Regions from separate parts of the Streptomyces clavuligerus genome, predicted to be linked through region 1. Evidence: riboswitches for the same ligand, from Rfam matches in the RefSeq annotation. Region 1 holds a riboswitch; each other region holds the start of a gene.
The links. A riboswitch is a leader RNA that binds a small molecule or an ion and turns the genes downstream of it on or off. The one in region 1 is predicted to bind cyclic di-AMP.

Region 1 (9,888 bases):
GACGAGTCCGGCGCGCAGTTCGTCGTCGCTCGCGGCGCAGCAGCCGAGGACGGCCATCCGGGTCCAGCCGGTCGCGAGGCCGTGCTGCGGGGCCGCGGAACCGGGGAACTGCCCGGGAAGGGGCGCGGGGTCGAGGCCGACGACACGGACCTCGTCGGGACGCCAGTCGCCGACGGCCCAGAGCGGGTCGGGGTCGCCCCACAGCAGTTGGGAGCCGACCGGCTGGACGGTGCGGCCCTCGTCGGCGTCCCCGATGTACCCGGCGGGTGCGGTGCCGGGGTCGGTGAACGCCGCGGCCGTGGGGAAGTCGGCGGCGATACCGCTCCAACCCACCAACCACCGCATCGGCGCCTCCACAGGCTGTGGACAACTCCGGCCGTCCGGGGGCCGCGGGGCGGCACGATCCTCCCCCGGCCCGCCGGGGCGCTCCCGGACCCTCGCGGGAAGGGGCGCGTCCGGCCGTTCGGGACCATGCTGCCACGAAGGCGGCGCACGGTGGCGCCATGGGTAGCAGGTGCGAAAAGTGAACGTGCGCACAGGGACGGGGACTTGAGAACCGACGGACAGGGGAGTACGACGGACACCGGTGCGGCGGACGGGAGTGGGACGCGACTTAATACGCAAGACAGACAGTCGAGATCCGGCCAATCTCGGACAGAGTCCGGGCAGCACAGAGGACCGCGCGACCTCCGGCGGCAGAACGGAACCGGAGAGTCCGGGATCGGCGTCCAGCAGCCCGGGAGGCGCAGTCCGCCTCCCGGACCGGGCCGTCACCCACGGGGATTGAAGGCGACGGCGTCCCCCGGCCCGCTGATTCCCGTACACAGCAGGCCGACCCACGCGATACCCATGGAAGCGCCCGCACCCCTCCCCCGCACAGAGCGCACACACGGGCGCACGGCCACACGCACGGGGCACAGCGGGGCACACCGGCGCTCCTGCCCCGAAATCATCCGGAGGGAACCTCCGTACACGCACAACAATCTCGCCATACGGAACACCGCCTCTTAACGGTCGGGATGCAGCGAACTACGCTGTGTTCGCTGATGTTCTGCACCGACGGGCATACTCCGATGGGCTCGGCCAGGCACTTTTGCAACCGGGACCGCGGACCGGGGGACGGGAGCCACCCGGCGGCGCAGGCTTCCGTACGAATGCCGCACGCCGGACAGGGACGCGGCGGCCGTCTGTGTGTCGAGGGGTGGGCCATGTCCAGGGAGCAACGCGGGCCGAACGAAAAGCTCGGCACCGTTCTCGCCCTCGCGGGAATCAGCAACGCGGGACTGGCCCGCCGCGTCAACGACCTCGGCGCGCAGCGCGGTCTGACCCTCCGTTACGACAAGACCTCCGTGGCGCGATGGGTGTCCAAGGGCATGGTGCCGCAGGGCGCCGCACCCCATCTCATCGCCGCCGCGATCGGCGCCAAGCTGGGCCGCCCCGTGCCGCTGCACGAGATCGGGCTCGCCGACGCCGACCCCGCGCCCGAGGTCGGACTCGCCTTCCCCCGCGATGTGGGGGCCGCCGTGAAGTCGGCGACCGAGCTGTACCGCCTGGACCTGGCGGGCAGACGAGCGGGAAGTGGCGGGATCTGGCAGTCGCTGGCCGGTTCCTTCTCGGTGAGCGCGTATGCCACCCCCGCCTCGCGCTGGTTGATAACGCCCGCGGACCCCTCCGTGGAGCGGATACCGGAGGCGGGGGGCGCCGGGGCCGCCGGTCACGGAAGCGGTGGCCCCGGCGGTATCGGGCACGGTGGGGTCGGGCAGCCGGGTGGGACGGCCTCCGGAGCGGGGAGTTCCGTCGGGGCGGGGACCGGGTCGGGGACGGGCACGGGGATCGGGCCCGGGACGGGACCCGGGGGCCACGGAGCCGCCGACACCGCTTCCGACGAGGCCCCCACCCGGGTGGGACACAGCGATGTGGCCAAGCTGCGTGAGGCGGCGGAGGACGCCCGCCGCTGGGACTCCAAGTACGGCGGCGGGGACTGGCGTTCGTCCATGGTCCCCGAGTGTCTGCGGGTGGACGCCGCGCCGCTGCTGCTCGGCTCGTACTCCGACGAGGTGGGCCGCGCGCTCTTCGGCGCGACCGCCGAGCTGACCCGGCTCGCCGGGTGGATGGCCTTCGACACCGGCCAGCAGGAGGCGGCGCAGCGGTACTACATCCAGGCCCTGCGGCTGGCCCGGGCGGCGGCGGACGTCCCGCTCGGCGGCTATGTGCTGGCGTCGATGTCGCTCCAGGCCGTCTACCGGGGGTTCGCCGACGAGGGCGTGGATCTGGCGCAGGCGGCGATCGAGCGCAATCGGGGGCTCGCCACCGCCCGGACCATGAGTTTCTTCCGGCTGGTCGAGGCCCGCGCCCATGCCAAGGCGAATGACGCGGCGGCGGCGGGCGCGGCGCTGAAGTCGTCCGAGGGCTGGCTGGAGCGCTCGCGCGAGGGCGACTGCGACCCGACCTGGCTGGGTTTCTACTCGTACGACCGGTTCTGCGCGGACGCCGCCGAGTGCTACCGCGATCTCAAGGCCCCCCGGCAGGTGCGGCGCTTCACCGAGCAGGCGCTGTCGCGGCCCACGGAGGAGTTCGTCCGCTCGCACGGGCTGCGGCTGGTCGTCAGCGCGGTCGCCGAACTGGAGTCGGGGAACCTGGACGCGGCGTGCGCGGCGGGCACCCGGGCGGTGGAGGTCGCGGGGCGGATCTCCTCGGCGCGGACCACGGAGTATGTGCGGGATCTGCTGAACCGGCTGGAGCCGTACGGGGACGAGCCGAGGGTGGCGGAGCTGCGGGAGCGGGCCAGGCCGCTGCTGATGGCACCGGTGTAGCCGGGCGGCGCGGCCGCCGTCATCCGTCATCCGTCATCCGTCATCCGATCAGTGCCGCCCCGTGGCGGGCCGCCCCGAGCCGTCGCGGGGCCCGTTCCCATGAGGTCGCACGGGTGGTGGCACGGGGTGGTGGCACAGAGCACGGACTCGGGTACGGACACAGGGGGTACAGCACCTTCGGCGGGCAGGTCGGACGGTGTTGTCAGTGGCCGGGTGCAGTATCGGGGGTGGGAGGTGGCGCGGGTGACGGTGGTCGACGGCAGAGCCGGGGACGGGGAAGAGGGCACGGCGGAGGACACGGAAAGCACGGGGGAGGGCACGGCAGGGGACGCGACGGGAGACACGGCAGGGGATACGGCGGCGGACACGGGCGGATCGTCCCCGGGGCCGGCGGACCCGGGGACGGGGCCCTGGGCACCCACCGGCCACCGCGGTGGCTTCGACTGCGACGTCCTGGTGGTCGGCGGTGGGATCGTCGGCCTGGCGACCGCCCACGCCCTCCTCCGCGCCGCTCCCGGCACCCGGGTGACCGTCCTGGAGAAGGAGGCCACCACGGCCGCCCACCAGACCGGGCGGAACAGCGGAGTGATCCACAGCGGGATCTACTACCGCCCCGGCTCGCTCAAGGCCCGGTTCGCGGTGCGGGGCGCCGCCGAGATGGTCGGGTTCTGCGCCGAGAACGACCTGCCGCACCGGGTCACCGGCAAGCTCATCGTCGCCACCTCACGGGACGAGCTGCCCCGGCTCCACGCCCTCGTCCAGCGCGGCCGGGAGAACGGCATCCCGGTGCGGGAGCTGGGCCCGGCGCAGATCACCGAGTACGAGCCGGAGGTGCGCGGGCTCGCGGCCATCCAGGTGGGGACGACCGGTGTGTGCGACTTCGGCGCGGTGGCCGCCCGGCTGGCGGTGCTGGTAGAGAAGTCCGGCGGCAGGGTCGACTGCGGCGAGGAGGTCACAGCCGTGGACCGCAGGGCGTGGGGCGTCGCGGTGCGCACCGCGACGGGGCGGGTCCTGCGGGCCAGGGCCCTGGTCAACTGCGCGGGGCTGCACTGCGACCGGGTGGCCCGGCTGGCGGGTGACGACCCGGAGATGCGGATCGTCCCCTTCCGGGGGGAGTACTACGAGCTGGCGGACCCCGCACGCGTCCGGGGGCTGGTCTATCCGGTGCCGGACCCGGCCTTCCCCTTCCTCGGCGTCCATCTGACCCGCGGCATCGACGGCGGTGTCCACGTCGGTCCGAACGCGGTGCCCGCGGGCGCCCGCGAGGGCTATCGGCGGTCGACGGTCCGGCCCCGGGAGCTGGCCTGGACGCTGGCCTGGCCCGGCACCTGGCAGATGGCCCGGGAGCACTGGCGGTACGGGGCCGGTGAGCTGCACCGTTCCCTGTCGAAGACGGCGTTCACGGCGGCGGTGCGCCGATTGCTGCCCTCAGTCACCGAGGCCGATCTGCGCCCGGCCCCGTCCGGGGTGCGGGCGCAGGCGGTGCTGCGGGACGGCACCCTGGCGGACGACTTCCTGATCAAGGAGGCCCCCCGTACGGTCCATGTGCTGAACGCGCCGTCCCCGGCGGCGACGGCGTCCCTGCCGATCGGGCGGGAGGTGGCGGCCCGGGTACTGCGGCTGCTCTGACCGTCCGGGACCGCACCCCGGTGCGACGGTCCGCGACCGGCCGCTCACCCCGGGAGAGCGGCCGGTGGACCCGTAGAATCGAAAGCACTGTGTCCGAGCTGAAGAACCACACCCCCGCACCCGCCGTCCGCGACCGGAGCGAGCCCCGCTTCCCCGGAGGGCCCATCGCCGACCCCGCCGGTTCGCACCACGAGCGGCGCATCCGGAGCTTCCAGCCCCGGCGCAGCCGGGTCACCACCGGACAGGGCGACGCACTCCAGCGGCTCTGGCCGATCTGGGGCATCGAGATCGACGGCCGCGAGACCCTCGACCCCGGCACGATGTTCGGCGGACTGCCCGTCGTACTGGAGATCGGGTTCGGCATGGGCGAGGCCACCGCGCGGATGGCCGCCGACGACCCCGGCACCGGCATCCTCGCCGTGGACGTCCACACCCCGGGCCAGGGCAATCTGCTCGGCCTCGCCGAGCGGAACGGACTGTCCAACGTCCGGGTGGCCAACGGCGACGCGATCATCCTGCTGCGAGAGATGCTGGCGCCCGGCTCGCTGGACGGGATGCGGATCTTCTTCCCGGACCCCTGGCCGAAGAAGCGGCACCACAAGCGGCGGCTGATCCAGCCCGAGTTCCTGACGCTGGCGGCGCGGAGCCTGAGGCCGGGGGCCGTGCTGCACTGCGCCACCGACTGGGAGCCGTACGCGGAGCAGATGCTCCAGGTCCTCACGGACCACCCGGACTTCGAGAACACCCAGGAGGACGGCGGTTACGCGCCCCGTCCCGGGTTCCGGCCGCTGACCCGCTTCGAGGGACAGGGGCTCGACAAGGGGCATGTCGTGCACGACCTGCTGTTCCGCCGGGCGGCCGACCCCGCCGTCTGACCGGGTCCCGCGGCCCCGGACCGACCGTCCGACCGGGTCCCGCAGCCCCGGTCCGACCGTCCGACCGGGCCCGGCCGGAGCGGTCCGCGCGGGCCCCGCGCGGAAGGGCCCCGCGGGAAGTGCGTCGCCAGGTGTCGGTGGCCGTCGTTAGGGTCATTGGGTGTCCGAGCCGTTCCCGCACCACCAGCAGCCCCGTCCGGCGGCCCCCGCGCCCAGCGCGCGGACCGGTCCGGACGCCTCCGCGCCCGCGCCCGGGCCGACAGCAGGACCGGCGGGACCAGCGGTGCCCGCCTTCCGCCAGGACCCGAGGTTCGACGCCGTCCCGGAGCGCTCCCGCTGGCGCTACAAGCCCCGGCGGGTCTCCCGGCTCTGGCAGTCGAAGGCGATCAGAGCCGGAATCCTGATCACGCTGCTCGCCCTCTGCGCCCTGGTGATCCTCGCGCTGGTGCGGGAGGAGACCGGAACCGAGGGGTTCCTCGTCGGACTCGGACTCGCCACCCTGCCGGTGCCGCTGCTGATCGCCGCCTTCCGCTGGCTGGACCGGGTGGAGCCGGGCCCCTGGCTGAATCTGATCTTCTCCTTCGCCTGGGGCGCCTTCGCCGCCGCGCTGATCGCGATCCTGGCGAACACCTTCGCGACCCGCTGGATAGCCACGGCCACCGCCGACACCACCGACGCCCACTCCATCGGCGCCACGGTCATCGCACCGGTGGTGGAGGAGAGCGCCAAGGCGGTGGCCATCGCGTTGATCTTCTTCTTCCGGCGCAGGGACTTCAACGGGATCGTCGACGGGGTGGTGATCGCCGGATTCACCGCCACCGGTTTCGCGTTCACCGAGAACATCCTCTATCTGGGCAACGCCTTCGGCGAGGATCAGCAGCTCGGCTACTCGGGGCTGCCGTCGGTGACCGCCGCGACCTTCTTCGTCCGGATCGTGATGTCGCCGTTCGCGCATCCGCTCTTCACCGTGCTCGCCGGGATCGGCTTCGGCATGGCGGCCATGGCCCCGCGGTCGCGCACGACCCGCCGCACCCTGCTGCCGGTGCTCGGCGTCCTGCTCGCGATGGGTGTCCACGCCCTCTGGAACGGGTCGGCCTCGTATCTGGGCCCGCTCGGTTTCTACGCGGTGTACGGGATGTTCATGGTGCCCGCCTTCGGGCTGCTGACCTGGCTGGCGATCTGGTCCCGGCAGAGCGAGCTGCGGACGATAGCCGCCGAACTGCCGAAGTACGCGATCGCGGGGTGGATCGCCCCGGCTGAACCCCAGGCCCTGTCCTCGATGAAGGCGCGCACGATGGCCCGCACCGCCGCCCGGCACGCGCACGGCCCGGCCGCGGCGCACACGGTGACGGAGTACCAGCGGTTCGCGACCTCGCTGGCGTTTCTGCGGCACCGGGCCGAACGGGGGGTGGAGGTCCCGGACTTCGTCGCCCGTGAACAGGAGCTGCTGCACCACATGTGGCAGCGGAAGGCGGTGGCCTCCCCGGCGCTGACCTACGCCGCCCGGGCGACGGGCCGGGTCTGGGTACCGCCGCCGTACCGGGACTACGAGACCTACAACCCGTATCGCGCCTGACCGTCCCGCGCCGGAAGGGGTCCGGTCCGACCGGCCCGTGCCGGAACGGAGGAACCGGCGGCCCTGGCATCGGGGGGTGTGCGCCAGGGCCGCCGGAGAACGGGTTCCGCCGCCGGGTGCCCGTCGTCCGTCCACCGGTGGGCCGGTTCACCGACAAGGGTGCCGGTGGGGGCTTTGCCGCCGCTGAAACCGCCGGTCGGGGCGGCGACGGAGAGGACGGAGCGGGGGCGGAACGGGCACGGGGCGGAGGCGGAACGGGCACGGGGCGGAGGCGGAACGGGGCTGCGGGACAAGGGGAACGGGGGACACCTGGGGTGGGTGACACGTGTCACCCACCGCAGAGGCGTACCGGGGCACCGCAGAGGGATCCAGCGTCGCGCGGGCTGTGCGAACGGCCCCGAAACGACCGCAGGGCCCCTGGATTCAGGGGCCCTGGGGCTCGATCAGACAGCGAGGCCCTTGTTCTGCAACCAGGCCATCGGGTCGACAGCGGCACCGCCGGAGGTCTTGACCTCCAGGTGGAGGTGGTTGCCGGTCACATTGCCGGAGTCGCCGACCCGGCCGATCGTCTCGCCCGCGGACACCTGCTGGCCGACGCCGACGGTCATCGAGGAGAGGTGGGCGTACAGGATCTCCGTACCGTCCGACAGCTGGAGCAGGATGCGGTAGCCGTAGGGGCCCGCCCAGCCCGCCGCCGTGATGGTGCCGCTGCCGACCGCCTTGACCGGGGTGCCGGCCGCGGCCGCGAAGTCCAGACCGGTGTGCTGACCGGAGGACCACATCGAGCCGGACTGGCCATAGGTGGAGGTGATCACATAGCTGGAGGTGGGCAGCGAGAAGCTGTTCGCGAGCCGGGCCCGGCGCTCCTCCTCCGCCTTCCGCTCTTCTTCGGCCTTCGCCTTGGCCTTCGCCTCTTCCTCGGCCTTCCGCTTGGCCTCGGCCTCCGCCTCGGCCTCCTTCTTCGCCTTCGCCTCGGCGGCGCGCTCGGCCTTCTCCGCCTGGGCGGCGGCCTGCTCGGCGGCCTCCAGCTCGGTGGCGGCACGGGCGGCGGCGTCGGCGCTCGACTGCTGCTCCTCGGCCTGCTCCAGGATCCGGGAGCGCAGCGCCTCGGCGGCGGTCTGCTGCTCCCCGGTCTGCTGGGCCGCGAGTCCCATCGCGGCGGTCGGAGCGTTCTCGTCCGCTGTCGACCCCTCGTCGCCGGAGACCAGCGAACCGACGCCGGGCAGGGACTTGGCGTCGGGGAGGGAGATCGAGACGGCGGGCTTGTCCTGGGCGGTGGCGATGCCACCCGCGCCGACGGCCGCCATCACGCCGACACCGAGCACGGTGGAGCTACGGGCGATACCGCCGCGCTGCTTCAGCACCCGCTGACGGTGACGGCCGCGCACAGGGCGAACCGTTTCCGCGGAAGGGTTCCAGACACCGGGGGACGCAGCCGCCCCATCCTCGCTGAAGACACCGGACCCGAAGGGGTTTTCCGGGGCAGGGCTGTTGGACGCCACCGAGGCGCACTCCTTTCCTTCCTTCTCGCCTACCGGGTTAGCTGACGGGTTCGGAGCAGGAAGGTCTCCTACGGGCGGCCTCCACCGCGAACTGCACGGCGGATGAAGCCCGATTCACCCCAAAAGGTGGTTCCCCGGTTCCCTCGCGGGATTCGGCGCACGCGCACGGTGCCGCCCTGACGGCGGCTGGGACGACCGCGCTGCGTTATCGAACGTTAATAGACACGCGGACCGGATTCCAAGTTGCACCAGACGATCTTTACTCTCTTTGCCTTGGACTTACCCCGGCATAAGCGGACGGATTCGGGCGACTTGAGCGAGTGTCGAAAAACCTCGTTCATCTGACTGTGCATCAATTGTTATCGGAGGGCTGCCTTCCGACTACGGAGCGTGCAGCCCTTTACGGACCCTTTATGACCGCCGCTCTGAAGCGCTCGCCGAGTCGTCCTCACCCCAGCCCTCACCCCAGCCCTCACCGGAGCCTCACCGGAATGCTCACCGGGGAGGGCGCGGACCGCCTAGGGAGCGCCAGCGGCGGCGGTCCCCCGGCGGTCCCGGGGCATCGGGCGGCCGGGCCACCGCGAGCAGCGCCATGTCGTCGGTGGCACCGCCGCCGGTGTGCCGCCGCACATCGTCCAGGAGTTCGTCCAGCAGCTCCCCCGGCCCCGGGAACACCCTGCCCGCCAGCCGCTCGGCGGGATCGTAGAAGCGTCCCTTCGCGTCCCTCGCCTCGGAGAGTCCGTCGGTGTAGAGAAGCAGGGTCGTGCCGGGCGGCAGCGGGTACTCCTCGGCGCGGTCCGGCCAGACGCCCAGCTCGGCCATGCCCAGGGGCAGCGCGGGCTCCGTCGGCTCCAGGACGTCCAGACCGCCGTCCGGGCGCAGCAGCAGCGGCTCGGGGTGGCCCCGGTTCACCAGCCGGACGACCCCGGTGCCCCGGGGGATCTCGGCGAGGACGGCGGTGGTGAACGCCTCGACCGCGTCCAGGGTCTCCCGCCGCTGCGCCTCCCTGAGCAGCGCCCGTTCCAGCCGCCCGGTGACGCCCTCCAGGGTCGTCTCCTGCTCCGCCGCCTCCCGGAACGCGCCGATCGCGACCGCCACCGCCTCCACCGCGCCCAGCCCCTTGCCGCGGACGTCGCCCACCACGAGCCGGACCCCGTGCGGGGTGTCCTGCACGGCGAAGAGATCGCCGCCGATGAAGGCGTCGGCGAGGGCGGCCTCATAGCGGGCAGCGATCCGGAGTCCGCCGATCCGCTCGGCGGGGGTGGGCAGTACGGCGCGCTGTGCGGTCTCGGCGATCACCCGGGCGGAGGCCAGCCGCTCACTGCTGCGCTGGATGACCCGGTTGATCACCAGTGCCAGGGCGGAGACCGTGATCACGGTGAACAGCTCGGTGTACGCCGTGGGCTCGTCCATCGTGCCCTTGTAGAGGTGGAGCCCGACCACCCCGCAGACCGCCGTGATCCCCGTCAGCAGGGTGGCGCGCCAGGAGAAGA
Region 2 (9,888 bases), 1.8 Mb from region 1:
CACGACCGCGTCGCAGCCGTCGTCGGCGAGGGCCCGGGCGAGCGCCGCCCGGAAGTCCGCCGGGGTGGCGTCCGTGGTCAGGTCGAGCGGCGGCTGCGGACGCAGTCCTTCCGTCAGACAGGCGTCATAGGTGAGCAGCCCCAGCGACTCGGAGTTCCCGAGGATCGCCACCCTCGGCCCGGCCGGCAGCGGCTGACCGGCGAGCAGCAGTCCCACGTCGATGAGTTCCGTGACCGTGTCCACACGGATCACCCCGGCCTGCCGCAGCAGCGCCCCGACCGCCGCGTCCGGGATCCGGGTGGCCGGGACGGCGTGCCCGGGCGGCTCGCTGCCGCTGTGCCGGGCGCCCTTGACGACCACGAGCGGCTTGACCGCCGCCGTACGCCGGGCGAGCCGGGTGAACTTGCGCGGGTTGCCGATCGACTCCAGGTACATCAGGACCACATCGGTGTCGGGGTCGTCGTACCAGTACTGGAGGAAGTCGTTGCCGGAGACGTCGGCGCGGTTCCCCGACGAGATGAACGTCGAGAGCCCGGCGCCCCGGCGGTGCAGCTCCGACAGGAGCGCGATCCCGATCGCACCGGACTGGGTGAAGAGCCCGATCCGCCCCGGCGCGGGCGACCCGGGGGCGAGCGAGGCGTTCAGCCGTACCGCGTCGGCGGTGCTGATGATGCCGAGCGAGTTGGGGCCGATGATCCGCATCCCGTACGAGCGGGCGCGGCGGACGAGTTCCCGCTGCCGCCGCCGTCCCTCCGCGCCGCTCTCGGCGTACCCGGCGGTGAGCACCACCAGTCCGCGCACCCCGTGCTCACCGCAGTCCGCGACGGCCTCGGGCACCCGCTCCACCGGTACGGCGACCACGGCGAGGTCGACGGCCTCCCCCGTCGCGGCGGCGATCTCCGCGACGGAACGGAACGCGGGCACGCCCTCCACCTCGGTCCGGCCGCCGCCGAAGGCGCGGTTCACCGCGTAGAGACGGCCTCTGTAGCCGGAGTCCAGGATGTTGCGCAGGACGGTGCGGCCCATGCCGCCGGAGGCGCGGCCGGTGCCGATGACCGCCACCGAGCCGGGTGCGAGCAGCCGCTGCACGGAGCGGGCCTCGGCGCGCTGCTCCCGGCCCCGCTGGACGGCGAGCGACTTCTCGGTGGGCTCCAGATCGAGCGTCAGATGGACGGAGCCGTCCTCGAAGCTGCGCCGCTGGGTGTACCCGGCGTCCCGGAACACCTTGATCATCTTGGTGTTGGCGGGCAGCACCTCCGCCACGAACCGCCGCACCCCCCGCTCCCGTGCCACCGCCGCGATGTGTTCGAGCAGCGCCGACGCGACCCCGCGCCCCTGGTGCGCGTCCTGGACGAGGAAGGCGACCTCGGCCTCTTCGGCGGGGGCGGAAGCGGGGCGTCCGAGGCCGTCGATCCGGTCGTAGCGGACGGTGGCGATGATCTCCCCGCCGACGGTGACGGCGAGTCCCACGCGGTCCACGTAGTCGTGGTGGGTGAAGCGGTGGACGTCCCTGTCGGTCAGCCGGGGGTAGGGCGCGAAGAACCGGTAGTACTTGGACTCGTCCGAGACCTGTTCATAGAAGCTGACCAGCCGCCCGGCGTCATCGGGCGTGATCGGCCGGATACGCGCGGTGCTGCCGTCGCGCAGCACCACATCGGCCTCCCAGTGGTCGGGATAGGTCTGTTCCGGCCGGGTGCGCATGGCGAAAGCGTACGGCGGTCGGAGCGGTCACGAAGCTCTGCGGGAGGAGAAAGGCGAGGTCGGAACGGCCGGCCGGGGTGGCGGGGGCCATCCGGGGCTCCCTGGGGGCCCCGTCGGCGCGGCTGGTTCGCCCCCGGACGGCACGGGGCGGGGCCCGTACCATGGCACACTGGTCTAGACAACCCATTTCCCCCCGAAGGGCACCACCATGGCTGAGCGCCGTGTCAACGTCGGCTGGGCCGAGGGCCTGCACGCCCGACCCGCTTCCCTGTTCGTCCGCGCCGCCGCCGCGTCCGGCGTGCCGGTGACCATCGCCAAGGCCGACGGCAACCCCGTCAACGCCGCCTCCATGCTGGCGGTGCTCGGCCTGGGCGCCCGGGGTGGCGAGGAGATCGTGCTGGCCTCCGAGGCCGAGGGCGCGGACGCCGCGCTCGACCGCCTGGCCAAGCTGGTGGCCGAGGGCCTGGAGGAGCTGCCGGAGACGGTCTGACCCGTCCGGCACCGCTCAGGGGCCGCGGACTTCCCGTGACGACACGACACCGGGGTCCGCGGCCTTTTCGTGTCTCCGCGACGATCCGTGCGCGGGCCCGGGGCGGCAGGCGGCGAGGTTCCGCGGCCTCTCGCGCCTCCGCCGCCCGCCTTCCGCGCCTCGGCCCACCCCTTCGCGGCGCGGTTCCATGCCGCCGCGACCCGCCCGCGCCACCGTTTCCCCGTTCCCCTCTCCCCGCCTCAGGGGCGGGCGGGCGCCAGCCCGCGGCGGGGCGGGCGGACCGGGTGGGAGGTCCGCAGCCGGTGCGCCCCGGCGTTCCGCTCGGCGTGCAGCGCGGTCAGGGCCCGCGCCCGCTCCGCGTCCCCCCGGGCCACCGCGTCCAGGATCGCGCCGTGCTCCGCCCAGTACGCGACGGGCTCGGCGGGCTGCTCCACCGCGTACATCCACGCGATCTTGTGCCGCAACTGGGTGAGCAGGGCGATCAGCCCCGGGCTGACGGACGCCTGCGCCAGGGTCTCGTGGAACCAGCCGCCCAGCGCCCGCAGATCCTCCGCCTGGCCCCGGCGGGCCCGCTCCTGCCCGAGCCGCACCAGGCCACGCAGCACCCGCAGATGGGCCTCGGTGCGCCGCCGGGCCGCGCGGGCCGCGCCCAGGGGCTCCAGCAGCATCCGCACCTCCAGCAGATCCGCGGCCTCCTGCTCGCTCAGCTCCGCGACATGCGCACCGGCGTGCCGCTGCGTCACCACGAACCCCTCGGCCTCCAGGGTCCGCAGGGCCTCGCGCACGGGGATACGGGAGACGCCGTAGCGGCGGGCGAGCTGCTCCTCGGTGAGTTTGGCGCCGCGCGGGAAGACCCCGGAGACGATGTCGTCGCGGATCGCCGTGCAGACCGAGTGCGCGGGGACGCGCATGACCGAACCTCCGCTGTGATCCGCCGCTCGCGCCCCGGGCCGGACGGCTGCCGGGGGCCGCACGGCGCCTGTGCCGCGCGTCCGGCGACTCTATTGCAGCGGAGCCCCTTTCCCCGTGGGACGGCGTGCGGCGTCGCTCGCTTCCGGCCAGTGCCCGGGACACGTGCCAGCGGCCGGATGCCACCGGGTCCGGCGGCACCCGGGGCCAGGAGCGCCGCACGGGCCCGCGCGACGGCGGCCGGAGGACGGCCGGGGCCCCGCCGCGTGGATACGCGACGGGGCCCCGGGCGCGCGCCGCACGGCGCGCGGAGAGATGTCAGACGTGCACGCCGTGGGAACGGAGATACGCGACCGGGTCGACGTCGGACCCGTACTCGGCGCCGGTGCGGGCCTCGAAGTGGAGGTGCGCGCCGGTGGAGTTGCCGGTGGACCCGGCGAGACCGATCTGCTGGCCCGGCAGCACGCTCTGCCCGGCGGCGACATGGACCGCCGCCAGATGGCCGTACTGGGTGTACGAGCCGTCGTTCATCCGGATCACGACGTTGTTGCCGTAGGCACCGCCCCAGCCGGCCTCGACGACGGTGCCCGCGCCCACGGAGACCACGGAGGTTCCGTAGGAGGCGTGGAAGTCGATGCCGGAGTGGCTGCCGGAGGACCAGTAGGCGCCGCCGGTCTGGTACGCGGTGGAGACCCCGCCGCTGACGGGCGCCTGATACGTGTTCATCAGACGCTCGCGCTCGGCCTCGCGGGCGGCGCGCTCCCGGGCCTCCTGGGCCTCCCGCTCACGGGCCTCGGCCTTGCGGCGGGCCTCCTCGGCGGCCTCCTCGCGGGCGATGGCCTCGCGCTTCTGGGTGACGGCCTGGTCGGCGACCTCGTCGGCGAGCGAGTCGGCCTCGGCGTCCGCGGCGAGGATCATGAAGGTGCCGGTGTCCTCGGAGGACGCGGCCGGTGCCGTGCTCTCCGCGGCCAGGGCCGGGGTGGCGAGGGAGCCGCAGACGCCCGTGGTGGCGAGCGTGGCCGCGCGGGCGATGTTGGCGCCTCGGAGGGTCGCACGGCTCGGGGCGCGGTGCTTCCCGGTGGAGCGGGTCAACGCCATGAAGAGGCTGATCCTTTCCTTCCTTCTCGCCTACCGGGTTAGCTGACGGGTTCGGAGCAGGAAGGTCTCCTACGGACCCCTCCGCGGTGCGAAGGCGCCCGATTCACCCCTGGGGACGGTGGGTCCCCGGCTCCCCTGGGCTCGCACCCGGTGGGGACTCGGCGATGGCTGTCCGTGCCGCGGACGCGGCGTGGAGCGGGCGAACAGCCGCGTCGACGCTACGGGCGTCACCTCCGGTTCGCCAAACAGACGACGGATTTTGTTGGCTATGCCACAGCCCAGACAGGAGAAGCCCCATGACATTTCCTCAAAACCGGGCAAATGTAGAGCAAGTACAGCGGAACCCCGGCGGTCAGAGCACCGCCGGGGTTCCGTCCACGCGTCGCGGAGCCGGTCGCACAGCCGGGCGCACGGCCGGTCACGGGAGTCCGGCCGGTCACGGGGTCCGGCCGCCGTACGTCCGTACGCCGCACGGCCGGTCACGGGGTCCGGCCGCCCGGGAGGTCAGCCCGTGACGACCGTGACCTTGCCGATGCCCAGCGCCTCCACGGGCGCCGCGATCTGCGCGGCGTCCCCGACGAGCACCGTGACCAGCCGGTCCACCGGGAAGGCGCTGACGACGGCCGCCGTCGCCTCCACGGTCCCCGTCTCCGCCAGCCGCGCGTACAGCCGCGCCTGGTAGTCGTCGGGCAGATACTGCTCGACCTGGTCGGCCAGCGTGCCCGCGACGGAGGCGGCCGTCTCGTAGCGCAGCGGTGCGACACCCACCAGGTTCTGCACGGCGGCGTCCCGCTCGGCGTCGGTCAGCCCCTCGGCGGCCAGCACCCGCAGCACCTGCCACAGGTCCTCCAGCGCCGGGCCCGTGTTGGGGGTGTCCACCGAGCCGCTGATGGCGAGCAGCGAGGCGCCCGAGCCGTCGGGCGCGGACCGCAGCACCTGCCCGAAGGCGCGGACGCCGTAGGTGTAGCCCTTCTCCTCGCGCAGCACCCGGTCGAGCCGTGAGGTGAGGGTGCCGCCGAGGCAGTACGCGCCGAGCACCTGGGCCGCCCAGACACGGTCGTGGCGGTCCGGGCCCACCCGGCCGATGAGGAGCTGGGTCTGCACCGCGCCGGGGCGGTCCACGACGATCACCCGTCCGGCGTCGTCCGCGGAGACCGCCGGCACGGGACGGAGCGCGCCCGCCTCGCCCGTCCACTCCCCGAGGGTGTCGGCGAGCACCGCGTCCAGGTCGATCCCGGTGAAGTCGCCGACGACGACCAGGGTCGCGGTCGCCGGGCGGACATGGGTCTCGAAGAACGCCCGCACGGCCGTGGAGTCGATCCGGGCGACGGTCTCCTCGCTGCCCTGGCGCGGCCGGGACATCCGCAGCGAGGCCGGGAAGAGCTGCTTGTACAGCTCCTTGGCGGCGCGCCGGGACGGGTTGGCCGTCTCGTGGGGGATCTCGTCCAGCCGGTTGCGCACCAGCCGCTCGATCTCGGTGTCGAGGAACGCGGGCGCGCGCAGGGCCTCGGCGAGCAGCCCGAGGCCCTTGGGCAGCCGGGAGGCGGGGACCTCCAGCGAGATCCGTACACCGGAGTGGTCGGCGTGCGCGTCGAGGGTGGCCCCGCAGCGCTCCAGCTCGGCGGCGAACTCCTCGGCGGAGCGCTTGTCGGTGCCCTCGGACAGCGCACGGGCCATGATCGTGGCGATGCCGTCGAGTCCTTCGGGCTCCGCGTCGAGCGGGGCGTCGAGCAGGATCTCCACGGCCACGACCTGCTGGCCGGGGCGGTGGCAGTGCAGCACCGTCAGCCCGTTGTCCAGCGCGCCGCGCTCGGGCGCGGGGAAGGCCCACGGCCTGGCCCGGCCCGCCTGCGGCTGGGGGTGGAACTCCATGGTGGTCAGCGGCTCGGCGTCGGTCACTGGCCCGCCCCTTCTTCGTCGGTCTCGTCACTCTGCCCGGCCGCCTCGGCGGCGAGCGGCTCGTACACCAGCACCGCGCGGTTGTCCGGCCGCAGCCGGGCCGCGGCGGCCTCGCGCACCTCGTCGGCGGTGACCGTGAGGATGCGCTCGACGGCGGTGAGCGCGAGCTGCGGGTCACCGAAGAGCACCGCGTACCGGCAGAGTTCGTCGGCGCGGCCGGCGACGGTGGAGAGCCGGTCCAGCCATTCGCGCTCCAGCTGGGCCTGGGCCCGCTCCATCTCCTCGGGGGTGGGGCCGTCCGCGGCGAACCGGGCCAGCTCCTCGTCGACGGCGACCTCGATCGTCCCGACCTCGACCCCGCCGGAGATCTTCACGTCCAGCCAGCCCAGGGAGGGCGCCCCGGCCAGCCGCAGCAGGCCGAAGCCGGCCCCCACGGCCGTCCGGTCGCGGCGCACCAGCCGGTTGTGCAGCCGGGAGGACTCGCCGCCGCCGAGGACGGTGAGCGCCAGGTCGACGGCGTCGCACTCACGGGTGCCGTCGTGCGGCAGCCGGTAGGCGGCCATCAGGGCGCGCGCGGGCACGTCCTCCTCGACGACCTCGCGGAGCTGCTCCCCGATGACGTCCGGGAGGGAGCCGTCGCGCGGCGCGGGCTTGCCGTCGTGGCCGGGGATGGAGCCGAAGTACTTCTCCACCCAGGCGAGGGTCTGCTCCGGGTCGATGTCGCCGACGACCGAGAGCACCGCGTTGTTCGGCGCGTAGTACGTACGGAAGAACGCGCGGGCGTCCTCCAGCGTGGCGGCGTCCAGGTCGGCCATGGAGCCGATGGGCGTGTGGTGGTACGGGTGGCCCTCGGGGTAGGCGAGGGCGGTCAGCTTCTCGAACGCGGTGCCGTAGGGCACGTTGTCGTAGCGCTGGCGGCGCTCGTTCTTGACCACGTCGCGCTGGTTCTCCATCGACTCGTCGTCGAGGGCGGCCAGCAGGGAGCCCATGCGGTCGGCCTCCAGCCAGAGCGCCAGCTCAAGCTGGTGGGCGGGCATGGTCTCGAAGTAGTTCGTGCGCTCGAAGCTGGTCGTGCCGTTCAGCGAGCCGCCCGCGCCCTGCACCAGTTCGAAGTGGCCGTTGCCGTGGACCTGCTTGGAGCCCTGGAACATGAGGTGCTCGAAGAGGTGGGCGAGCCCGGTACGGCCCTTGACCTCGTGGCGCGATCCCACGTCGTACCAGAGGCAGACCGCGGCGACCGGAGCCAGATGGTCCTCGGAGAGCACCACGCGCAGGCCATTGGCCAGCCGGTGCTCCGTCGCTGTCAGACCGCCCGAACCGGCCCGCGCTGTGGCCGTGTGACCCATGGGCATGTACGTCCCTTCGATCGCGATGCTTAAGGGGTGTTGTTTTCCCAGCACCGCCACTGTATGCAAGCGGGACGACCGCTGGCGAAGTCCTTACGCGTCCTCCGGTGTCCTTCCGTGTCCTTCCGTGGCACGGCACCCGTGCGCGGTCTCCGCCGGGGCGGACACCGCGCCGGTCCGCGCCCCGCGGGGGCTCCCCGGGGGGTCACCCGAAGTCGTTCACCGGGTCGCGGTCGGTGTTGTCAGTGCGACGGGCCACAATGGTCGGCGTCAGTTCCCGATCCGGTCGTGAAGGAGCAGCAGCCTCGATGGCCCGCCGCAGCACGAAAACCCCGCAGCCCGATTTCGAGGAGAAGATCCTCGACATCGACGTCGTCGACGAGATGCAGGGCTCCTTCCTCGAATACGCCTACTCCGTCATCTACTCGCGCGCCCTGCCGGACGCGCGGGACGGGATGAAGCCGGTCCAGCGCCGCATCGTCTATCAGATGAACGAGATGGGCCTGCGCCCCGACCGCGGCTATGTGAAGTGCGCCCGGGTCGTGGGCGAGGTCATGGGCAAGCTGCACCCGCACGGCGACGCGTCGATCTACGACGCCCTGGTGCGGATGGCGCAGCCGTTCTCGATGCGGGTCCCGCTCGTCGACGGGCACGGGAATTTCGGTTCGCTGGGCAATGACGACCCGCCCGCGGCGATGCGGTACACCGAGTGCCGGATGGCGGACGCCACCTCGCTGATGACGGAGTCCATCGACGAGGACACGGTCGACTTCGCCCCCAACTACGACGGCCAGGAGCAGGAGCCGGTGGCCCTCCCGGCGGCCTATCCGAACCTTCTGGTCAATGGCTCGTCCGGCATCGCGGTCGGCATGGCGACCAATATGCCGCCGCACAATCTGGGCGAGGTCATCGCCGCCGCGCGGCATCTGATCCGGTACCCGGGCGCGGACCTGGAGGCGCTGATGCGCTTCGTCCCGGGTCCCGATCTGCCCACGGGCGGCAGGGTCGTGGGCCTCTCGGGCATCAGGGACGCCTATGAGACGGGCCGGGGCACCTTCAAGATCCGCGCCACCACGTCGGTGGAGGACGTGACGGCCCGCCGCAAGGGGATCGTCGTCACGGAGCTGCCGTTCTCGGTGGGCCCGGAGAAGGTGATCTCCAAGATCAAGGATCTGGTCGGGTCGAAGAAGCTCCAGGGCATCGCCGATGTCAAGGACCTCACGGACCGTGCCCACGGACTGCGGCTGGTCATCGAGATCAAGAACGGTTTCGTCCCCGAGGCCGTCCTGGAGCAGCTCTACAAGCTGACCCCCATGGAGGAGTCCTTCGGGATCAACAATGTGGCGCTGGTGGACGGCCAGCCGCTCACGCTGGGGCTGAAGGAGCTGCTGGAGGTCTACCTCGACCACCGCTTCACCGTGGTCCGCCGCCGCAGCGAGTTCCGGCGCGGCAGGCGCAGGGACCGGCTGCACCTCGTGGAGGGGCTGCTCGTCGCGCTCGTCGACATCGACGAGGTGATCCGTCTGATCCGCTCCAGCGAGAACTCGGCGCAGGCGAAGCAGCGGCTGATCGAGCGCTTCGGCCTCTCCGAGGTGCAGACGCAGTACATCCTGGACACCCCGCTGCGCCGGCTCACCAAGTTCGACCGGATCGAGCTGGAGAGCGAGCGCGACCGGCTCATGGACGAGATCGCGGCGCTGACGCGCATCCTGGAGTCCGACGCGGAGCTGCGCAAGCTGGTCTCCGGCGAACTGGCGTCGGTGGCGAAGAAGTTCGGCACCGAGCGGCGCACGGTCCTGCTGGAGTCGGGGGCGGTCCCGGCCCCCGCGGTCGCCCTGGAGGTCGCGGACGACCCCTGCCGGGTGCTGCTGTCCTCCACCGGGCTGCTGGCGCGGACGGTCACCGGGGACCCGCTGCCGGAGCCGGGCCCCAAGCGGGCGCGGCACGATCTGGTCGTGTCCTCGGTCACGGCCACCGCACGCGGCGACATCGGCGCCGTGACCTCGGCGGGACGGCTGCTGCGGGTCGCGGTGATCGATCTGCCGCAGCTCCCGCAGACGGCCACCGCGCCGACGCTGTCCGGCGGCGCGCCGCTGTCGGAGTTCCTGTCGCTGGAGGCGGACGAGACGGTGATCTGCCTCACCACGCTGGACGAGTCCTCGCAGGGGCTGGCGCTGGGCACGCTCCAGGGCGTCGTCAAGCGGGTGGTGCCGGACTATCCGGCCAACAAGGACGAGCTGGAGGTCTTCTCGCTGAAGGAGGGCGACCGGATCGTCGGCGGGGCCGAGCTGCGCACCGGCGAGGAGGATCTGGTCTTCATCACCTCCGACGCACAGCTCCTGCGCTACCCGGCGGCCCAGGTCCGGCCGCAGGGCCGGGCGGCGGGCGGTATGGCGGGCGTCAAGCTGGCGGACGGCGCCCGGGTGCTGTCGTTCACGGCGGTCG
Region 3 (9,888 bases), 1.1 Mb from region 1:
GAGCTGTTCGAGCACATGGTTGCGCAGCCCGATGGCCTCCTCGACGCCCTTCATACCGATGCCCTGCTCGGCGAGGCCGGGGATCGGGAAGGTACGGGAGACCGCGCCGAGGGCGATCACCAGGTAGTCGAAGGGCAGCTCGTACGCCTCGCCGACGAGCGGCGCGACGGTGGCGACCTTGCGGTCCTGGTCGATGGTGGTGACCCGGCCGGTGAGCACCTCCGCCTTGGGCAGCACGCGTCGCAGCGGGACGACGACATGCCGGGGCGAGATGCTGCCGGCGGCGGCTTCGGGGAGGAAGGGCTGGTACGTCATGTACGAGCGCGGGTCCACGACCGTGACGGTCGCTTCGCCGTACCGCATCTTCTTCAGAATGCGGCGCGCCGCGTACAGGCCTACGTACCCACCGCCTACTACGAGGATCCTGGGACGCTCCGTGGTGCTCATGCCATCGAGTATCCACCCCCCTGTGGAGGGGTGCTCGTGAGCCCCTTCACATGTTGTTGGGTGACCCGTGCTAAACTGCGCCGCTTTTGGCGCCGAAGAGGCGCCCGAGCGGGTGAACCACCACCCCCTCCAGCGCCCCGACATGGCCTGTGAGCTGGCACTTAACCGTTCTTTACATATGAACCACCGGCGCCGTTCACACGGCTGACATGTGCCGGTGACCGTCCCGCCCCCCACCCCTGGGGCCGAATGGCCCCCAGGAGCGGGCCTTTTGTCCTTTCGCGGCACCCATCAGGGGCCTTTTCCTTGTGAAGAACTTCACGAACTTGCTTCGCGGGGCTCTCCGAGGTGCCGTCCGGCGGGGGTTCAGTCCACCGGAGCGGGGTCCTCCGCGGCCCGGAGCGCGATGCCGTCCAGGATGTCGTTCTCGCTGACGATCACCTCGGCGGCACCGATCCGCTCCATGATCGTGAGGAGGATCAGCGCACCCGAGACAATGACGTCGACCCGCCCCGGATGCATCACGGAGATCGCGGCCCGCTCCTCGCGGGTGGCGCCCAGCAGCCGTCGGGTGACGGCCGCGACCTGCTCGTACGAGATCCGGGAGCGGTGGATGACCTGCCGGTCGTAGTGGTCCAGGCCAAGTGCGATCGCGGCCACGGTGGTCACCGAGCCGGCCAGGCCCACCAGGGTCCGCACCCCCCGGAGCGGCACGGTCTCCTCGACGGTGTCGAGCGCCGCCACCACATCGGCGCGGACCGCCGCCAGCTCCGCCTCGGCGGGCGGGTCGCTGCGCACATGGCGCTCGGTGAGCCGGACACAGCCGATGTTCACCGAACGGGACGCCTCGACGTGCTCCCGGCCGACGACGAACTCGGTGGAGCCGCCGCCGATGTCCACGACCAGCCGCTCCTCGGCCCCGGGCCCCTCGGCCAGCTCCAGGGTGGCGCCGGTGAAGGAGAACTCGGCCTCCAGCTCACCGCTGATCACCTCGGGGTCCACCCCGAGGATGCCGCGCACCCCGGCGACGAACTCGTCCCGGTTGGAGACGTCCCGGGAGGCGGACGTCGCCACGAAGAGCACCCGCTCCGCGCCCAGCTCCGCGATGACCGCCGCGTACTCCCGGCAGGCCGCGAAGGTGCGCTCCAGCGCCTCCGGGGCGAAGCGGCCGGTGCGGTCGACGCCCTGGCCGAGCCGGACGATGGTCATCCGGCGGTCCAGCTCGGCCAGCGTGCCCGCGTGCGGGTCCACATCGGCGACCAGCAGACGGATGGAGTTGGTACCGCAGTCGACGGCGGCGACCCGGGTCATGGCGTGGCTCCTGGGAGGGGGAGGACGGAAGGACGGGACGGGGTGCGCGTACGGGTCCGGAGCCCGGGGGCCGCACGGGCGACGGCCCGAAAAGCCCGAGAGCCCGAAAGCCCGGACGGCTGTGCGAGCGGCTACGCGGAGGGCTGCCCGGGCGACGGCTCGGACGGCTCGGACGGCTCAGCGGAGGACGGCTCGGCGGAAGACGGCTCGCAGGGCGTGACGCAGGGGCCCTTGCGCCACCACTCGGGGAGCATGGCGATGGTCTCGTCACCCAGCGGGTTGACCCCGGGGCCCGCGGCCAGCGAGTGGCCGACCAGCACATGGAGGCACTTCACCCGGTCCGGCATGCCGCCCGCGCTGGGGAAGCCCGCCAGCACCTCGATGGCGTCGCGGCGGGCGATGTAGTCCTCGTGCGCCGCCCGGTAGGCCGCGGCCAGCTCCGGATCGGACTCCAGCCGCTCCGACATCTCCTTCATCACCCCGTTCGCCTCCAGCGTGCCGATCGCGGACGCGGCCCGGGGGCAGGTCAGGTAGTAGAGCGTCGGGAACGGGGTGCCGTCGGGCAGCCGGGGCGCGGTCTCGACGACATCCGGCTGCCCGCAGGGGCAGCGGTGCGCGATCGCGCGCAGCCCGCGCGGCGGGCGGCCGAGCTGCTCCTTGAAGGCGGCGATGTCCGCTTCGGTCGGCTCGGTCGGTTCGGTGTGGGGAGGAGGGGTTTCCATGCCTGCCTTGGCTCTGCTCGTCTCGGTGGTTTCGCCGGGGCGGACGCCGGGGTGCCGCTCCGGCGGTCCGGCGGCGGGTCGGGGTGGTGGACCGGGGGGAGGTCCGGCTCAGCGGCGGTCCGCGCTGTCGACGCCGTCCCAGACCCTGGAGTACCAGGCCCGGCCGTCCACGTCGTCCCCGGGCCGCTCACGGGGCTCGGCGCCGGGGTCGATCATCGTGTATCCGGCCTCGCCCGGCAGCACATAGTGCAGATGCTCCCGTGCCAGCCGCCGGATATAACGGTCGTCCTGGAGCCGGGCCTTCTCGTCCCGGAGCTGTTCGACCGCGCGCTCGGCCTCCGCCATTCTCTCCCGCTGCTCGGCCATCTCGCCGCGCTGGGCGATGTACTGCCGCATCGGGTACGCGAGGGCGACCACCAGCGAGCAGACGACGAGCGCGAGGAAGGCGGCGCGGCCCGTGAGCCGGGAGCGGCGGGCCTGGCGCCGGTTCTGGGAGCGGTACACCCGGGCGGCGGTCTGCTCACCGATCAGCCGCAGCCTGGTCGCGGTGGAGAACCGGTCGCGGTTCTTCCCGGCCATTCGTATCCCGCCTCCCCTGTTCGCCGCTTCCGCCGCTTCCGCCGGTTTCGCCGCTTTGCTCGCTCGCGTTTGTTCGCTCGCACCGGGCGGCGTCCCCTGTCGTGTCCGGGGACGCGGACGCGGACGCGTCCCCGGACACGGTACGGGACCGCGGCCGGGGACGCCGGTACGACGGGCCAGGAGCCGGGCCGGGCGGCCCCGGGGATCTTCCCCGGTCCGTCCGGCCATCGGCTCCCGGGGCGGTCAGCCCTTGAAGCGGGGGAACGCGCTGCGGCCCGCGTAGACGGCCGCGTCGTCCAGGATCTCCTCGATGCGCAGGAGCTGGTTGTACTTGGCCACGCGCTCGGAGCGGGCCGGGGCGCCGGTCTTGATCTGGCCGCAGTTGGTGGCGACGGCCAGGTCGGCGATGGTGACGTCCTCGGTCTCGCCGGAGCGGTGGGACATCATGCACTTGAAGCCGTTGCGCTGGGCCAGCTCCACGGCGTCCAGGGTCTCGGTCAGCGAACCGATCTGGTTGACCTTGACGAGCAGGGCGTTCGCGGAGCCCTCCTCGATGCCGCGGGCCAGGCGCTCCGGGTTGGTGACGAAGAGGTCGTCGCCGACGATCTGGACCTTGGTGCCCAGCTTGTCGGTGAGGACCTTCCAGCCGGCCCAGTCGTCCTCGAAGAGCGGGTCCTCGATGGAGACGAGCGGGTAGGCCGCGACCAGCTCCTCGTAGTACTCGGTCAGCTCGGCCGCGGAGAGGGGCTTGCCCTCGAACTCGTAGACGCCGTCCTTGTAGAACTCGGAGGCGGCGACGTCGAGCGCCAGCGCGATGTCCTTGCCCGGGACGTAACCGGCCTCCTTGATCGCCTCAAGGATCAGGTCCAGGGCGGCGCGGTTGGAGTCCAGGTTCGGGGCGAAGCCGCCCTCGTCGCCGAGGCCGGTGGCCAGGCCCTTCTGCTTCAGGACCTTCTTGAGGGTGTGGTAGACCTCGGTGCCCCAGCGCAGGGCCTCGGAGAAGGACTCCGCGCCGATCGGGGCGATCATGAACTCCTGGATGTCGACGTTGGAGTCCGCGTGGGAGCCACCGTTGAGGATGTTCATCATCGGAACGGGCAGCAGGTGCGCGTTCGGGCCGCCGAGGTAGCGGAAGAGCGGCAGGTCGGACGCCTCGGAGGCGGCGTGGGCCACGGCGAGGGAGACACCCAGGATGGCGTTGGCGCCGAGGGAGCCCTTGTTCTCGGTGGCGTCCAGGTCGAACATCGCCTGGTCGATCAGGCGCTGCTCGGTGGCGTCGTAGCCGACCAGCTCCGGGCCGATCTGCTCGATGACGGCGAGGACGGCCTTCTCGACACCCTTGCCCTGGTAACGGTTCGGGTCACCGTCGCGGAGCTCGATGGCCTCGAAGGCACCGGTGGAGGCACCGGACGGAACGGCGGCACGACCCGTGCTGCCGTCGTCGAGGCCAACCTCGACCTCGACCGTGGGGTTGCCTCGGGAGTCCAGGATTTCCCGGGCTACGACGACGTCGATGGACGGCACGAGCATCTCCTTCTGGGATGTGACGCATGGGTGCAGGGCTCCGTTGGCCTTGCGACAAGAGCCTAACCGGCGGGCGGGGTCCATCCGGGCGGATGCCCGCCCGCTGGGACGAAAAAGGTAAAGAAGTAGAGCAGAGCGGGGCAGACCGCTGCATAGCTACTGCCGAGTAGCGATTCCCGGGAGCTGCGGCGCCGGGCCCCTGGCCGGGCCAGGGGCCCGGACATGACAGAGCCCCGGTCCGGCGCGCACGGGGGGAAGCGCACCGGACCGGGGCGGTCCGTCACCCGGGGCTTCCCGGGGCATCGGGGGAGGGCGGGGCTCAGCGCAGGTGGAGCTGCTGACCCACGTAGATCACGTCGGCGTTGTCGACGATGTCCTCGTTGAGCTGGAACAGCTTCTGCCAGCCGCCCTTGACCTTGTGGTCCTCGGCGATGGAGCTGAGGGTGTCACCGGCCTTGACCTCGTACTCGCCGTCACCCTTCAGGAAGCCCTTGGCCGGGGCCTGGGTCTGCGGGGCGGCCTGCTGCGGCGCCTGCTGGACCGGGGCCGGGGCGGTGCGCTCCACGGAACGGGTGGTCGGGGCCTCGGCGCGCTGCTGCGGCGCCGGGGCGGTCTGCTGCTTCGGGGCCTGCTGCACCTGCTTCGGCGCCTGCTGCTGCGGCTTGGGCTGGGCCGGGGCCGGGGCGGCGCTGCCGTACGGGGTGTTGGACAGGCCCACACCGCACTTCGGCCAGGCGCCCTTGCCCTGACCCGCGAGGGTCTTCTCGGCGATGGCGATCTGCTGCGCCTTGGTGGCCTTGTCGGCGGTCGGGGCGTAGGCGGTACCGCCGTACGCGGCCCAGGTGGAGGTCGAGAACTGGAGGCCGCCGTAGTAGCCGTTGCCGGTGTTGATGGACCAGTTGCCGCCGGACTCGCACTGGGCGACCTTGTCCCACTCGGCGGCGGTGGCGGCGGTGGCGGTGCTCGCACCGGCCAGCGGGGCGGCGACGGCGGCACCGGTCACACCGGCGAACGCGACGATACGGGTGGCACGGTTGAGGGCCGTGGGACGACGGTGCTTGCCCTTGCCGGAAAACAGCATGGAGGTCTCCTCACCGACGCCTACGAGGTGAGCTGTCGGGTTCGGGCCGTGTGAGTTGCCCGGCCGCGCGTCCTTGCGCGCGGCTCCACCCCAAGCCGGTCGGCCCACCGGCGTCCGGTTCCGGCGCACTCCTCGTGCACCGAACCGTCCGTCAGCGACCGGGACCGGCGCTTACCTTGGGTCCCCCGCTCCTGCCTTCGGCGCTCTGCGCGTCGACTGATGCCCCCCGACCGACGGCAGGATTCGGCGTGACGGTCGTTGGTGCCCGCTGTGGCGAGCGGTTCAGACCGAATCACAGCTCTTCCTGATGTTCAAAGGAGAACATCGAGGAAAAATCGCCCATCTCGCCACTCCGGATACCTTCGTTTCCGCAGGTGGGGGCTGGAATCCGAGATTCCGCTGCGCGGGGTTCGCCCGTTTTCGCAAAGAGACCCTTGTCTCATTTCTGCAAACCAGGACAAACCCCGACACAACTACTGCTGGGCGTTCTCCAGATCCAGGCTCTGACCAGGGTGGATGAGGTCCGGATCGGCACCGACGGTGTCCTTGTTCCGCTCGTACAGGGAGTTCCAGCCGCCGTCGACGTCCTTCTCCGCCGCGATGACGGAGAGGCTGTCGCCGGGCTGGACCGTGTACGAGGAGGGAGAGGTGTCCGCCGCACCGGCGGCCGTGGCCCTGTCGGCGGCGGTGGCGGCGGTGTCCGCCGTCAGCTCCGTACGGGCCTCACCGGCGCGCGAGGGGCGGTCGGCGGTGCCGGTGGCGCGGTCCTGGGGCGCCGCGCCGGTGTCGGCGGTCGCCGCCTCGGACGCGGTGGACCCGGCGGCCGGGGCGGACGCCGCGTCCTGCCCCGCCGTCCCGTCCCGGTCGGCCGTCCCCGCCGTCTTCTCCGCCCGCGCGGCGGACTCCTCGGCGGGCGCGCCCCGGTGCTTGCCGCCGCCGGTCGGAGCGGGCGTGCCCTTCCCCGCCGCCGGGGCGCTGTCGGTGCCGTTGCCCACGCCCTGGGTGCGGGCGGGAGCCGGGGACCCCTGCTCCGCGTTCCGGTCCGTGGCGCCCTTGTCCTTCCCGGCGGCGGCCGACGGGGCCGCGTCCCCCGCCCGCGCCTTCCCGGACGGCCCGCTGTCGGCGTCGGCGCCGCCGGAGCGCGCGCCGGACGGCGCGGCGTCCTCGGTGGCGCCCGTGGCCTTCTTCGGGGCGGCGTCGGCGCCCGGGACGGCCAGACCGGCCATCCCGGCGCACGAGGCCCACGCCTTGGCGCCCTCGGCCGCCAGGACCTTCTCGGCCACGGTTATCTGCTGCGAACGGCTCGCGAGGTCCGGGCCCGAGGCGTACTCCAGACCGCCGTACGCCTCCCAGGTCTGCTGCGACATCTGGAGGCCGCCGTAGTAGCCGTTGCCGGTGTCGGCGCTCCAGGCGCCCCCGCTCTCGCACTCGGCGACCCGGTCCCAGACGGCGGAGTCGGCCGCCGTCGCCGAACCCGCGCCCAGAAGCGGGAGCGCGATGGCCGAGCCCGTCACTCCTGCCGCGACGACGAGAGCCGGAGCCTGACGGGGTCGGCGATGTCGACCATTCCCGGAGAGCATGCGGTTGCCTTTCGCGAGACTGCTGAGACGGGGTGAACGTAGCGGCAGTCGAACATCAGTCACAAGTCGATGCAGCGGAGATCACGCGAATATCACGATCCTGACACGCCATCAATTTCCGCGTGGCGCGGGGCGGGAGAGAACGTGACGGGGAGGGTCCGAAGTCCCCTCATGATCAGGCCGCCGCGCCAGCGCAATTCGGACGGATCGACCGAGAGCCGCAGCTCGGGAAGGCGGGTGAAGAGGGTCGCCAGCGCGGTCTGCGCCTCCAGCCGGGCGAGCGGCGCGCCCAGGCAGTAGTGGATGCCGTGCCCGTAGCCGAGGTGCTGATTGTCACGCCGCGCAAGGTCCAGGACATCCGGTTCGCCGAACCGCTCCGGATCGCGGTCGGCGGCGGCGAGCACCACCAGCACCGGATCGCCCGCCGCTATCCGCTGCCCCCCGATCACCAGCGGTTCGGTGGCGAACCGCCAGGTCGCCATCTCCACCGGCCCGTCGTGGCGGAGCAGCTCCTCCACCCCGGTCTCCAGCAGCCCGCTCTCGCCCGCCGCGAGGGAGCGCTGGAGCCGCTCGCGCTGCTCCGGGTGGCGCAGCAGGGCGAAGGTGCCGTTGCCGATCAGATTGACGGTGGTCTCGAACCCCGCGAAGAGCAGGATGAAGGCCATGGCGGCGGCCTCGTTCTCGGTGAGGTGCTCGCCGTGGTCACTGGCCCGGATCAGACCCGAGATCAGGTCGTCGGCGCCCTCGTCGGTGAGGGAGGCGCGCTTGCGGTGGATCAGCTCCAGCAGATAGCCGCGCATCTTCTTGACGGAACGGGCGACACCGCCGCGCGGGCCGCCGCCGTGACGGATCATCATTCCGGCCCAGTCCCGGAATTGGTCCTGGTCCTCCGGGGGGACGCCGAGCAGATCGCAGATCGCGTAGATGGGCAGCGGGAACGCGAACTCATGGATGAGGTCGGCCTCGCCCCGTTCCGCGAAGCCGTCGATCAGCCGGTCCGTCAGCTCCTGCACCCGGGGGGCGAAGGCGGCGACCCGGCGCGGGGTGAACGCCTTGGAGACGAGACGGCGGAGGCGGGTGTGGTCCGGGGGGTCGATATTGAGCAGATGGGTCATCAGCTCGGCCTGACGTTCGCCCGGGATGCCGGTTTTGCCCTTGGCGTGCGCGGGCTCGTCATGGTGCGCCGGATTCTTGGACAGCCGCTGGTCGGCGAGGGCCTGGCGGGCGTCGTCGTAGCGGGTGACGAGCCATGCCTCGACCCCGCTCGGCAGCTTGGTCCAGTGGACCGGGGAGTTCTCCCTGAGCCAGGCGTAGGCGGGGTAGGGGTCGCTCGCGAACTCCCAGCTGAAGAGTTCCGGGGCGGGCCCCTGACCAGGTCCCTTGCCTGGTTCCTGGCCTGGTCCCCGGCCGGGGGCGGATGCGGATACGGGACAGTCACTCACCCTTCGACGGTAACCCGCGCCGTTCCCCCGGGCCGGGGGCAGGGGGCCGGGCAGGCCCGGGCTCGCCGTCGGGGGCCGGCCCCCGAACCCCCGCGCCTCAATCTCCCCCGGACTCCGTCCGGGGCCCCCAGAGGCTAGATCTTGCGCCGCGCCCCCGAACCGGCGGAGGGGATTTCAGGGGGCGTCCCCACCGGGATGAATGTGACGCGTGCCGCAAGCGGCGGCGGGGCTTACGCCGACTCCGACTCCGACTCCGCCTCCGTCGCGCGGATCGCGGAGCGGTAGGCGCGGGCCGTGGCGCGGAGGGCCGTTTCCGGGTCGATGCCGGAGGCTTCCGCACGCGCGGCGAGCGCCAGCAGTTCGGAGCCGACGGTGCCGTCCGCCGGGAGGGGGACGTCGAGACCCGCGAGGCGGACGCGGGAGGCGAGCTTTGTCGCGAGGGCCAGGGCGGGCTGGCCCTGGGGGATGCCGTCGGTGACGGAGGCGCGCCGCTTCTCCTCCGCCTTCGTCCGCAGCCAGTGCTCCCGCACCTCGTCCGGCGTCTCGGCCCGCTCCGCGCCGAACACATGCGGATGCCGGTGGATCAGCTTCTCCACCAGCGTCCCCGTGACGTCGTCCACGGAGAACGGCGCCTCCTCGTCCTCCTCGGCGATCCGCGCGTGCAGGACGACCTGGAGCAGCACGTCCCCCAGTTCCTCCCGCAGATCGTCCCGGTCCCCGTCCTCGATCGCGTCGACCAGCTCGTACGCCTCCTCGATGGCGTACTTGGCGAGCGCCCGGTGGGTCCGTCCGCCGGTCCACGGGCACTCGCTGCGGATGCGGTCCATGACCTGGACGAGGTCGAGGAACCGGCTGCCCGGCAGGTCGTACGAGCCGGGCAGCAGTTCGAGGTCGGGCATCCGCTCCCGGCCCGAGCCCGCGAGCCGGGCCAGGCCGTCGGTGAGGGCTCGGTCGCCCTCACCGCAGGCGAGGACCACCACGGTCGCGCCCCGGGCGCAGCCGTCGACCAGTTCCCGCGCGGTGGGCTCGGCGATCTCCACCGTCACGCCCGCCTCCCGGAGATAGGGGAGCTGCGGATGGCCGGGGTCCGCGCACAGCACCCGGTCGGCCGCGCGCAGCGTCTGCCAGGCGGGCCAGGACAGCAGCCCGGGCGCCACCCGGTGGCTGGCGGTGAGCAGGACGATACGGCCGGTGTCGGGGGG

Region 2: linked by a shared signal. The riboswitch ahead of CRV15_RS04985 (M23 family metallopeptidase) and the one ahead of CRV15_RS12800 (M23 family metallopeptidase) in region 1 are both predicted to bind cyclic di-AMP.
Region 3: linked by a shared signal. The riboswitch ahead of CRV15_RS17380 (LysM peptidoglycan-binding domain-containing protein) and the one ahead of CRV15_RS12800 (M23 family metallopeptidase) in region 1 are both predicted to bind cyclic di-AMP.

Annotation. Positions count from the first base shown of each region.
Region 1 covers NZ_CP027858.1:3,062,032-3,071,919, forward strand. Annotated here, with positions in the region: gene CRV15_RS12775 (asparagine synthase-related protein) at 1-345, opposite strand, end outside; gene CRV15_RS12780 (NsdA family TPR-like regulatory protein) at 1,209-2,813, shown strand; gene lhgO (L-2-hydroxyglutarate oxidase) at 3,267-4,442, shown strand; gene trmB (tRNA (guanosine(46)-N7)-methyltransferase TrmB) at 4,532-5,317, shown strand; gene CRV15_RS12795 (PrsW family intramembrane metalloprotease) at 5,478-6,893, shown strand; gene CRV15_RS12800 (M23 family metallopeptidase) at 7,337-8,395, opposite strand; cyclic di-AMP (ydaO/yuaA leader) riboswitch at 8,407-8,563, opposite strand; gene CRV15_RS12805 (PP2C family protein-serine/threonine phosphatase) at 8,891-9,888, opposite strand, start outside.
Region 2 covers NZ_CP027858.1:1,250,109-1,259,996, forward strand. Annotated here, with positions in the region: gene CRV15_RS04970 (bifunctional GNAT family N-acetyltransferase/acetate--CoA ligase family protein) at 1-1,701, opposite strand, end outside; gene CRV15_RS04975 (HPr family phosphocarrier protein) at 1,910-2,191, shown strand; gene CRV15_RS04980 (GntR family transcriptional regulator) at 2,431-3,102, opposite strand; gene CRV15_RS04985 (M23 family metallopeptidase) at 3,419-4,198, opposite strand; cyclic di-AMP (ydaO/yuaA leader) riboswitch at 4,212-4,372, opposite strand; gene CRV15_RS04990 (M16 family metallopeptidase) at 4,703-6,070, opposite strand; gene CRV15_RS04995 (M16 family metallopeptidase) at 6,094-7,449, opposite strand; gene CRV15_RS05000 (DNA gyrase/topoisomerase IV subunit A) at 7,752-9,888, shown strand, end outside.
Region 3 covers NZ_CP027858.1:4,128,320-4,138,207, reverse strand. Annotated here, with positions in the region: gene CRV15_RS17410 (NAD(P)/FAD-dependent oxidoreductase) at 1-447, opposite strand, end outside; gene CRV15_RS17405 (Ppx/GppA phosphatase family protein) at 814-1,758, opposite strand; gene CRV15_RS17400 (DUF501 domain-containing protein) at 1,890-2,480, opposite strand; gene CRV15_RS17395 (FtsB family cell division protein) at 2,589-3,059, opposite strand; gene eno (phosphopyruvate hydratase) at 3,303-4,589, opposite strand; gene CRV15_RS17380 (LysM peptidoglycan-binding domain-containing protein) at 4,903-5,664, opposite strand; cyclic di-AMP (ydaO/yuaA leader) riboswitch at 5,667-5,877, opposite strand; gene CRV15_RS17375 (LysM peptidoglycan-binding domain-containing protein) at 6,138-7,178, opposite strand; gene CRV15_RS17370 (cytochrome P450 family protein) at 7,337-8,686, opposite strand; gene CRV15_RS17365 (nucleoside triphosphate pyrophosphohydrolase) at 8,917-9,888, opposite strand, start outside.